DNA from 3 places in the Actinocorallia sp. A-T 12471 genome. Region 3 is predicted to be linked to each of the others. Evidence: riboswitches for the same ligand, from Rfam matches in the RefSeq annotation. Region 3 holds a riboswitch; each other region holds the start of a gene.
The links. Region 3 has a riboswitch for S-adenosylmethionine ahead of R9X44_RS15045 (helix-turn-helix transcriptional regulator). Riboswitches for the same ligand answer to the same signal wherever they lie in the genome.

Region 1: linked by a shared signal. The riboswitch ahead of R9X44_RS22745 (aminotransferase class V-fold PLP-dependent enzyme) and the one ahead of R9X44_RS15045 (helix-turn-helix transcriptional regulator) in region 3 are both predicted to bind S-adenosylmethionine.
Region 2: linked by a shared signal. The riboswitch ahead of thrC (threonine synthase) and the one ahead of R9X44_RS15045 (helix-turn-helix transcriptional regulator) in region 3 are both predicted to bind S-adenosylmethionine.

Annotation. Positions count from the first base shown of each region.
Region 1 covers NZ_JAWZTE010000008.1:209,259-212,526, forward strand. The annotation lists gene R9X44_RS22740 (hypothetical protein) at 1-880, opposite strand, end outside; gene R9X44_RS22745 (aminotransferase class V-fold PLP-dependent enzyme) at 973-2,166, opposite strand; SAM riboswitch class IV at 2,216-2,329, opposite strand; gene R9X44_RS22750 (PIG-L family deacetylase) at 2,377-3,189, opposite strand; gene R9X44_RS22755 (hypothetical protein) at 3,253-3,268, opposite strand, start outside.
Region 2 covers NZ_JAWZTE010000022.1:4,236-7,503, reverse strand. The annotation lists gene R9X44_RS34620 (trehalose-6-phosphate synthase) at 1-840, opposite strand, end outside; SAM riboswitch class I at 1,047-1,184, shown strand; gene thrC (threonine synthase) at 1,200-2,429, shown strand; gene R9X44_RS34610 (MoaD/ThiS family protein) at 2,438-2,716, shown strand; gene R9X44_RS34605 (cold-shock protein) at 2,977-3,177, shown strand.
Region 3 covers NZ_JAWZTE010000004.1:615,800-619,067, reverse strand. The annotation lists gene R9X44_RS15050 (ATP-binding cassette domain-containing protein) at 1-1,351, shown strand, start outside; SAM riboswitch class IV at 1,497-1,602, shown strand; gene R9X44_RS15045 (helix-turn-helix transcriptional regulator) at 1,613-2,875, shown strand; gene R9X44_RS15040 (type I polyketide synthase) at 2,981-3,268, shown strand, end outside.

The DNA.
Region 1 (3,268 bases), on a different contig from region 3:
CCTCGGCGAGGACGGTCTGGTCGGGCGTGAGCCGGTAGGCGAAACGTTCCCCTTCGGGGAACCGACGGACGAGCCACGCCGGGCTGTCCCCGACGAGCGCGAGTTCGACCTTCCCGGTGGACGAGACAGCCGCCCCAAGGAACGTCGACGCACCCCGCCCCAGCGCGCTGACAGCGACCTCCGCAACCCCAAGCCCTTCGACGAGCCCGCGATGATCATCACGCGTGAAGTACCCCCGCACGGCTTCGACGGCCGCCCGCGCCGCGCGCGCCCCCGACCCGTCCCCCTCCCCCGTGACGCCGTCGCAGACAACGAGGTTGACGGCCCCGTGGATGTCCCGGACGACGGCGAAAGCGTCCTCGTTGTCCCATTCCGGATCGCCCTTGGCCTTGCGCGACCCCACGGCGGTCTCGACGGCGGGCCGCACCCGGATCTCCGCGCCGTCCCCCGCCGCGCGCACCGCCGCGACGACGGGCCGCGGGTCCGCCCCGACGAGCAGCGCCCGGACGACGGCGTCGAGCCCGTGCGGGTACTCCCCCGCGTGCAGGTCGAGCAGCGCGAACACGTCGCCGAGGTCGCGCGGCGGTCGCCCAGCGACGGTCCTGACGAGCCCGTGAACGATCGCCCAGACGTCGCGCGCCCGCGCCCCAGGCGTATCTGGTACGGGCGTTTCGCCCGATCCCAGCGGCGGCACCTCGAGCACCTGCCACCCGTAAGTCGCGTGCCAGCGCAGCGCGCCGGGCCACAGGAAGCCGGGTCCCATCCGGGCGAGGCCCGCGGCGAGCACGTCCCAGAGCCCTTCGAGCTCCTCCATGAGCATGCCCGCGGGCAGGCCCTCCCGGTCCCCGAGCACGGGGTAGGGCTCCTCCGGCCATTCCACGCTGATCCGCCCCAGCAACTCCCACCCCTCTCGGCCCTACCATCGTGACCGTCCGCAGTGGCGCGGACAACCCCGACACGGGCCCCAAGGGGTCAGGCGGTGAGGGCGGTGAGCGCCGCGAGGAGCCTGTCGACGTGTTCGTCGGTGGTGCCGAGGCCGAAACTGGCCCGGACCGCGGTGGTCTCGGGCGCGCCGGTGAGGGACGCGACGAGCGGGTGGGCGCAGAACTTGCCGTCGCGGACGCCGATGCCGTGCACGTCGGAGAGGTATTCGGCGACGGACCGGGCGCTGTGCCCCTCGACGGTGAACGAGACGATCCCGACGCGCGGGTGGTTCGGCCCCCACAGGGACAGTTCGCGGACGGCGGGCAGCGCGGCGATGCCCTCGCGCAGGCGGGCGAGGAGCCTTTCCTCCTCGGCGACGATGCCGCGCCAGTCGGTGAGGGCGCGGCACGCCTCGGCGACGGCGATCGCGCCGAGCACGTTGGGGGTGCCTGCCTCGTGCCGCTGCTCGGGCTCCGACGCCCACGCGACGTCGCCTTCGGCGGTGACGCTGCGGGTCGCGCCGCCGCCGCGCAGGTAGGGGTCGGCGGCGCGCAGCCAGTCGGCGCGGCCGGCGAGGACACCCGCGCCGAACGGGGCGTACAGCTTGTGCCCGGACAAAGCGACGTAGTCGTAAGGCGAGGCGTCGAAGGGCCGGTGCGGGGCGAGCTGGGCGGCGTCGACGGCGATGCGCGCGCCGCAGCGGTGCGCGACGGCCGCGAGCTCGCGGATCGGCCACAGCTCACCTGTGACGTTCGACGCGGCGGTCACCACGAGCAGCCGCGGCCCTTCCGCGCAGGAGCGGAGCGCGTTCTCCGCGGCGGTGAGCGCCTCGGCCGGGCTCGCCGGGATCGGCAGCCGGACGGCGCGCCGCCACGGAAGCTGGGTGGCGTGGTGCTCGGAGGCGAACACCACGACCGACGTGCCCTGCGGGACGGCCCGCGCGAGCAGGTTGAAGGAGTCGGTGGTGTTGCGGGTGAACACCACGGCCTGCGGCCCGCCGAGGAACTCCCGGACGGTCTCGCGGGCCTCCTCGTAGGCGCGGGTCGTCACCTGGGAGGCGTAGCCCGCGCCCCGGTGGACGCTGCTGTAGTAGGGCAGGGCCTGCGCGACGGCGTCGGCCACCGCCTGAAGACACGGCGCGGACGCGGCGTAGTCGAAGTTGGCGTAGCCGGTGAATCCGCCGCGCACGGGGACGGGGGCGTCAAGGCCGACGACGGCGGGGAGGGACGTGAGAACGGTCATGGGTATGCCTCCGGACTCCATCAGGGATTCCGGGAGCTCACGTCCGGGGAATCCGCGCTTGCCCGACGCCCTTTGCGGCGGACCTGGTCGTCACCCGGGCCACCCCACCGCGGAGGAGGGTTGGCGGCCAGCGAGCCGGGGCTTGTCACTGGCACTCATGACCTTCGCCGCGAATATAGCAGAACGCCGCCGAACCTCCGCAAGCCCCCCTCAGCCGATGCCCGTGAAGAGATCCTCCTCCTTGTCGGGGCCCTCGCCGCGGATGCGGGAGAACGCCTCCCAGCCGAAGAACAGGCGCTGCGCCTCCTCGGGCAGGGCGAACAGGAACGCGCCGTCGCTCTGGCTGGCGTGCGCCTGGAGGGCTTCGGCCTTGCGCTGGAAGTACTCGGTGACGTCCACGACCGTGGTGACGAGTTCGTCGGGCGTGCCGAACTCGATCTCCGCGCCCTCCTCGAGCTCGGGCCACCCGAGGTCCCACCCGCGCTCCCGCGCGAGCCGGGCGATCTCCGCAAGGGATGAGCGCGGCATCGCCCCCGCGTACACCCGCTCGGGAATCCCGCTCCGGTCGGCGGCCGCGACGGCGACGCGATGGGCCTGGATGTGATCGGGATGCCCATATCCGCCGTTGTCGTCATAAGTAACGACCACCTGTGGCCGGTACTTCTCCATCAGCGTGACGAGCCTGGCGGCGGCCGCGTCGAGATCGGCGCTCGCGAAGGACCCGGGGGCGGTGTTGGCGGCCCAGCCGACCATGCCGGAGTCGGCGTAGCCGAGCAGCTCGACGTGCTCGATGCCGAGGATCTCGGCGGAGCGCGCGAGTTCCTTCAGCCGGGTCTCGCGGACCCCCGCCGGATCGTGGCCTTCCTCACCCGGCTTGACCCCGCCGGGCCCGTCGCCCTGCTCGCCGTTCGTGCAGGTCACCAGCACCGTGCGGATACCGCGGGCGGCGGCCCTGGCGAGCACTCCTCCGGTGCTGATCACCTCGTCGTCGGGGTGGGCGTGCACGGCCATCAACGTCAACATGGCCCCAACACTACGTCGCCCCACCGACAATCCGTTCCGGTTGTCCACAGGGTCCAAACCGACTTAACGGACGTCGAGC
Region 2 (3,268 bases), on a different contig from region 3:
CTGCCGGTCCCCGACCTGCTCGCGCAGCGCCGCCATCCGCTCGGCGACGTCCGCGCGCCCCGCCCGCTCGCGCAGCTCGGGCCCGTCGATCCCCAGCGCGTGCACGCCGACGCGCGTCGTCCGCCCCCGGTGCGTCACGGTCCCCGCGACGGGATCGACCCGCGCGCCGAGGATCTCGTCACAGCAGCTCAGGAACGCCTCGGCCCATCTGTCGCACAGGAACCCGAGGTGGTCGGCCCCCAGCATCCCCTCGAGGAGGGCCGCGCCGATGTCGTCCGGGAGGAGCCGGAAGTACGCGGGCGGCGCCCAGGGCGTGTGCGAGAAGTGCGCGATCCGCAGGTCGGGCCGTGCCTCGCGCAGCATCCCCGGCACCAAAGCCAGGTGGTAGTCCTGCACGACGACCTTCGCGCCCTGCTCGGCGTCCTGCCCCAACGCCCCGGCGAACGCGGCGTTATAGGCCGTATAAGCCTGCCAGTCGCGCCGGAAGACCGCGTCGAAGTGCGGGGCCGTCGGCGTCGCGTACAGCAGGTGGTGGATGAACCAGAGGGTCGAGTTCGCGACGGAGTTGTAAGCCCGATGGAAGGTCTTCTCCGGGATGTCGAGCATCCGTACGGCCCCGGTGTCGTGGCCCGCCTTGTCGAGGCGACCTTCGGGGTCCTGACGGGCCGCCGTGCGGTCGTCGTCAGACAGGGCCGCGCAAACCCACAGAAGGTCGGTGCCGGAGGCGACGGAGGCGAGGCCGGAGACGAGTCCGCCCCCTCCCCGGCGCATGGTCAGGGTGCCGTCCTCGGCGCGGCGGAACGAGACCGGGCCGCGATTGCTGGCGACGAGTACCTGCATGGACAAAAGTGTCGCACGGCACATCACACGGTTCCCGGACCAGGTGCGCCCTGACCTGCCGCCCGGTGGCGCAACTCACAAAAGAGCACGGTCCAACCCCGGACGGGCACGGTCCAACAGGGCGGCCGCCCCGGCCGTTCGGTGGAACGGACACCTGAGGTAAAGTCGGGGCACAACTTCATACACGCCCGTCGCTTTCTGACGGGCGCTCATCCAGAGGGGTGGAGGGACCGGCCCTGCGAAGCCCCGGCAACCCTTCCGACAGCCCGCGCAGCCGTTGCGCGTAGGCGCGGAACAGGTGCCAACTCCGGCCTGCGACCAGATCGGCGCAGGGAAGATGAGGGAGGGGCCTCGAACTCATGCCCAACCTGGGTAACGCCACCGCGCTCACCTGCCGCGAATGCGGCAATTCCGTGGAACTCGGCCCGTACTACGCCTGTGCCGAGTGTTTCGGCCCGCTCGAGGTCTCCTACGACGTCTCGAACGTCACGAGGGAGTCCATCGAGGCGGGGCCCCGCAACATCTGGCGTTACAAGGACCTTCTTCCGGTGCCGTCGAACGTCGCCGAGATCCCCAACACCGAGCCCGGCTTCACCCGTCTGGTGAAGGCCGACCAGCTCGCGTCCGCGCTCGGCCTGAGCTCCCTGTGGGTCAAGGACGACAGCGGCAACCCCACCCACTCCTTCAAGGACCGGGTCGTCGGGGTCGCCCTCGCCGCCGCCCGCGAGCTGGGCTTCAAGGTGCTGGCCTGCCCGTCGACCGGCAACCTCGCCAACGCCGTCGCCGCGGCCGCGGCCCGCGCGGGCATCCGCAGCGCCGTCTTCGTGCCCTCCGACCTGGAGCAGCAGAAGATCATCACCACCGCCGTGTACGACGGCACCTTCGTGACCGTCGACGGCAACTACGACGACGTCAACCGCCTCGCCTCGGAACTGGCGGGCGAGCAGGAGGACTGGGCGTTCGTCAACGTGAACGTCAGGCCGTACTACGCCGAGGGCTCCAAGACCCTCGGGTACGAGATCGCCGAACAGCTCGGCTGGCGGCTGCCCGACCAGATCGTCGTCCCGATCGCGTCGGGCTCGCAGCTCACCAAGATCGACAAGGCGTTTCAGGAGCTCATCAAGCTCGGCCTTGTCGAGGACAAGCCCTACAAGGTGTACGGCGCGCAGGCCGAGGGGTGCAGCCCGGTTTCGGCGGCGTTCAAGGCCGGTCTCGACGTGATCCGCCCGGTCAAGCCCGACACCATCGCCAAGTCCCTGGCGATCGGCAACCCCGCCGACGGCCCCTACGTGCTCGACGCCGTCCGCCGCACCGGCGGCGCGATCGACGACGTCACCGACACCGAGGTCGTCGACGGCATCCGGCTGCTCGCCAGGACCGAGGGGATCTTCGCCGAGACCGCGGGCGGCGTCACCGTCGGCGTGCTGAAGAAGCTCATCGACAGCGGCCAACTCGACCCGTCGCTGGAGACCGTCATCATCAACTCGGGCGAAGGACTGAAGACCCTGGACGCGGTGGCCCAGGTCGCCAAGCCGTCCGCCAACATCGCGCCCTCGATCGAGGCGTTCCGCGCTACCGGATTGGTGTGAGTCTAGATATGAGCGTTTCCGTCCGCATTCCCACGATCCTGCGCACCTACACGGGTGGCGAGTCCGAGGTCAAGGCGACCGGGGACACCCTCCGCGAGGTCATCGCCGACCTCGAGACGAACTACACGGGCATCTCCGCGCGCGTCCTTGACGACACCGGCAAGCTGCGCCGATTCGTCAACGTCTACGTCGGCGACGAGGACGTCAGGTTCGAGCAGGGCCTCGACACGCCGACCCCGGCGGGCGTCCAGGTGTCCATCATCCCGGCGGTCGCCGGCGGCGCCTGAGACAGCGACTTTACAGAAAGGGCTTTCCCGTCAGAATGGGAAAGCCCTTTCGCGTTTCCCGGGATTTGTGCACGGCGACACAATGGTGGCCACACTCGGCCGGAACATTCCCCCTGTCTGATACACCCATGTATGTTCCATTGCCATCCCCATCACGCCCGGATCTCCGGGCGATCACGAACGGGGATCGGGGCGTCCGAGGTGGACTCCCCGGCCGTTCCGCGGTCCAGGGGGGCCGCGGCTCGAGTCAGGGTTCAGGCATGGCGCAGGGCACCGTGAAGTGGTTCAACGCGGACAAGGGATACGGCTTCATCGCCGTGGACGGCGGCCGTGACGTGTTCGTCCACCACTCCTCCATCCAGATGGACGGCTACCGCACCCTCGAGCAGGGGCAGCGGGTCGAGTTCGAGATCACCCAGTCCGACCGCGGCCCCCAGGCCGACCTGGTTCGAGCCGTCTAGCAGGCCGAGCGGTCTAGCAGGCCGGGGCCGAGCCGCCCAGCAGGCCGAGCCGTGTAACGCGTCGACCCACATGACCCGCGACCCCGCTTTG
Region 3 (3,268 bases):
CGGCAAGGTAGAGAATTGGGCGGGGGTCGCGGCTTTGTTGGAGGTGCGGGGACTGCGGGTGACGTTCGGGACTTTGCGGGCGGTACGTGATGTGTCGGTGGAAGTGGCTGCGGGAGCCTGCGTTGTCGTCCTCGGTGGGACCGGCGCGGGCAAGAGCACGCTGCTCCGCGCGTTGACGGGACGCGCGGGACAGGCGGCGCGGATCAGCGCGCGGGTCGCACGGATCGACGGCGCGCGGGTCGGCGTGATCGACGCGGCGTTCGCCGCGGACTCCGTCGGCGGGCCCGGTCGGGGCGGGTGGGCGGCGCGGCGGGCCGCCGAGGTGCTGCGGGTGCTGGGGGAGCGGCCCGACTCCGTCGTCGGGGACGAGGTGCTCGCCGGGCTCGGCGTGCTCGCGCGCCGCGAGGTCGTGCGGGCGCTGGCGGAGCGCAAGGCGGCCGGAGCCGCGCTGCTGCTCACCGCGCAGCGGATCGGGGAGCTCGCGGAGGTCGCCGACCGGGTGCTCGTGCTGCACGAGGGCGAGGTCGTGGAGCGGGGCGAGGCGCGCGACGTGCTCGCCTCGCCCGTGCATCCCGTCACCCGTGCCCTGCTTGGCCGGGACGACGACGCGGCTTTCGGCAAGGGAGGCGGGGGAGGGGTCATGCTCGAAGCGCGCGGGCTGCGCAAGGAGATCGCGGGCCGGGTCGCGCTGCGCGAGGCGTCGGTGAAGGTGCGCGGCGCGGGCGTCGTCGGGGTCGCGGGCGAGCCGGGCGCGGGCAAGACGCTGCTCGCCAGGGTCCTCGACGGGACGGTCCCGGCCGACGCCGGAACCGTCGTCCTCGACGGGAAGCCGGTCGAAGGGCGCGCGGCCTGGAAGGCGGCGCGACGTGCGGTGCGCGTGGTGCCGCAGGACCCGGCGGAGCGGCTCGCCGCGCACCGCACGGTCGGCAGGGTCCTTGAGGCCGCGACGCGCGGACCCCTGCCGGGCGGCCGTCGCGACACCGCCGTCGCACTGCTCGACGCCGTCGGCCTGCCCGAGGAGTTGCTGGACCGCGCGGTGGGCGGACTCCCTGGCGGGACGCTCAGGCTGGTGGCCGTCGCCGAAGCGCTCGCCACCGGCCCCCGGGTGCTGGTGTGGGACGCGCCGTTCGCCGGACTCGACGCGCGGGGCCGCGCGCGTCTCGTCGGCCTCATCGCCGGGCTGCGCGACGAGCGCGGCGTCGGCCACCTCGTCCTCGCCCACCCGGACGAGGTTCCGGCCGGGCTCTGCGACTCCGTCGCCGTCCTCGAAGCGGGCAAGATCGTCTCCCCGAACAGCGATTCCAGCGGCGGATGGTCGGTGCACAGCCGTCCTGACGGAGTCCGCGCCTGACCGACAAAGGAAACGACACACGAATTCCCCGAAACGGCAGCCGTCCCACATCCGCGAGAGGGGGCAACGGAAAGGCGACAAGGCCCCCGAACCGTGACCGAATTCATGTATTTCCTACTTAATTAGTGTGTATTATGGAGGGGTCGGCAAGGAGTGCCAGCGTCAAGCCCCGGCTAGCTGGCCGGCAACCCTCACTGATGCGGGGTGCCCCGGGTGAAGGCCAGGTGGCGTTCGCGCCACAAGCAACGGTGAGGACGAACTGTGGTTGTGGTCAGTGCGTTCGCGGAGACGGCCGCGGACACGATGGTGGAGACGGCGTTCACCCCTTCGGTGGCGAAGGTGCGCGACCTCGTCTGGGCCGGGCGGCCGGACGAGGCGGTACGGGCGCTGCGGCGCGTAGAGGAGCAGGGACACGACTCAGGGCAGGCCGCGGAGGACTGGATCGCGGTCTGCTATCCGGAAAGGATCGGCGCGCCGCGCGTGAGGTCCCGGGGCGGGACCGGATTCGACGTGCTGTGCGACCTTCTCGCGACGCGGGCCGCACCGGAGGCGGTCCGCGAGGCGCAGACGGTCTTGGGCAGTTGCCCGATGACGACCGACGCGCTCGCGTCGCTCAGCGGGGCGCTCGCCGCCCTCGTCTACGCCGACCGGGCCGACCTCGCGGCGCGCTGGTGCCGTCCGCTCCTCGAGCAGACGACCGCGCACTGCGACCCGGTCTGGCTCGGGGTGTTCGCGGCGATCCGCGGCGAGACGATGCTGCGGCAGGGCGACCCGGCCGAGGCCGCCGAGTGCGTCAGGACCGCCCTGACGCACATCCCGTGGCAGGACTGGGGCGTCGCGATCGGCATTCCGTTCGGCACGATGATCGCGGCGAAGACCGCGCTCGGAATGACCGAGGACGTCATCCGATATCTCGCGGTCCCCGTTCCCGACGCCATGTGGGAAACGCCCGCGGGGTTGCACTATCTCGCCGCGCGCGCGGAATTCCGGCTCGCTTCGGGAAATGCCGGGGAAGCGCTCGGTGACTTTCTCGCGTGCGGAAAGCGAATGCTGCGCTGGGGGATCGACCTGCCCGGCGTCGTCGCGTGGCGGGTCGGCGCGGGGCACGCGAGGCTCGCGCTCGGCGAGTGCGCCGAGGCGGCCGTGCTCGCCCGCGAGCAGCTCGCCGCGTGCGGCGGCGCGCGCACCCGCGCCTATGGCGCGGCGTTGCGCCTGCTGGCGCTGGCCGGTGACCCCGATCACAGGCGCACGCTGCTGGAGGAGGCGTACGACGTGCTGCGCGGAGCGGGCGACGCGCGCGAGGCGGAACGTGCCAAGGACGATCTCGGTCCCGCGCGCGCCGCGGCCCGCTCGCTCCTCAGCGACGCCGAGGCCAAGGTCGCCGAACTCGCCGCGCTCGGGCTGTCGAACCGGCAGATCTCGTCGCGGCTGTACATCACGGTGAGCACCGTGGAACAGCATCTGACCCGTATTTACCGCAAGCTCGGCGCACGGCGCAGGAGCCAACTCAGCGAATTCCTGTAACCCCCTTCTTATAGGGGGTCCTAGGGGTCCGCGGATCTGGTGGCGGTATCCCCCCGGTGGACAGAATCGATCAAGTAAGAGATCGGTCTTCCCCGGGGGGACAGCATGGCAGCAGCCTTTCCCGTAGCCATCGTCGGACTTTCCTGCCGACTGCCGGGGGCCGCCGATCCCGCGGCGTTCTGGCGGCTGCTCGAGACGGGCGGCGACGCGGTCGCGACGCGGTCCGGCGTCCCCGGCGGATACCTGGAGGGGGTCGACCTGTTCGACCCCGCCTTCTTCGGGATCGCGCCGCGCGAGGCGGCCTCACTCGATCCACAGCAGCGCCTCGTCCTCGAACTCGCCTGGGAGGCGCTGGAAGGGGCGAGGGTCGCCCCCGCCCGGCTCGCCGGACAA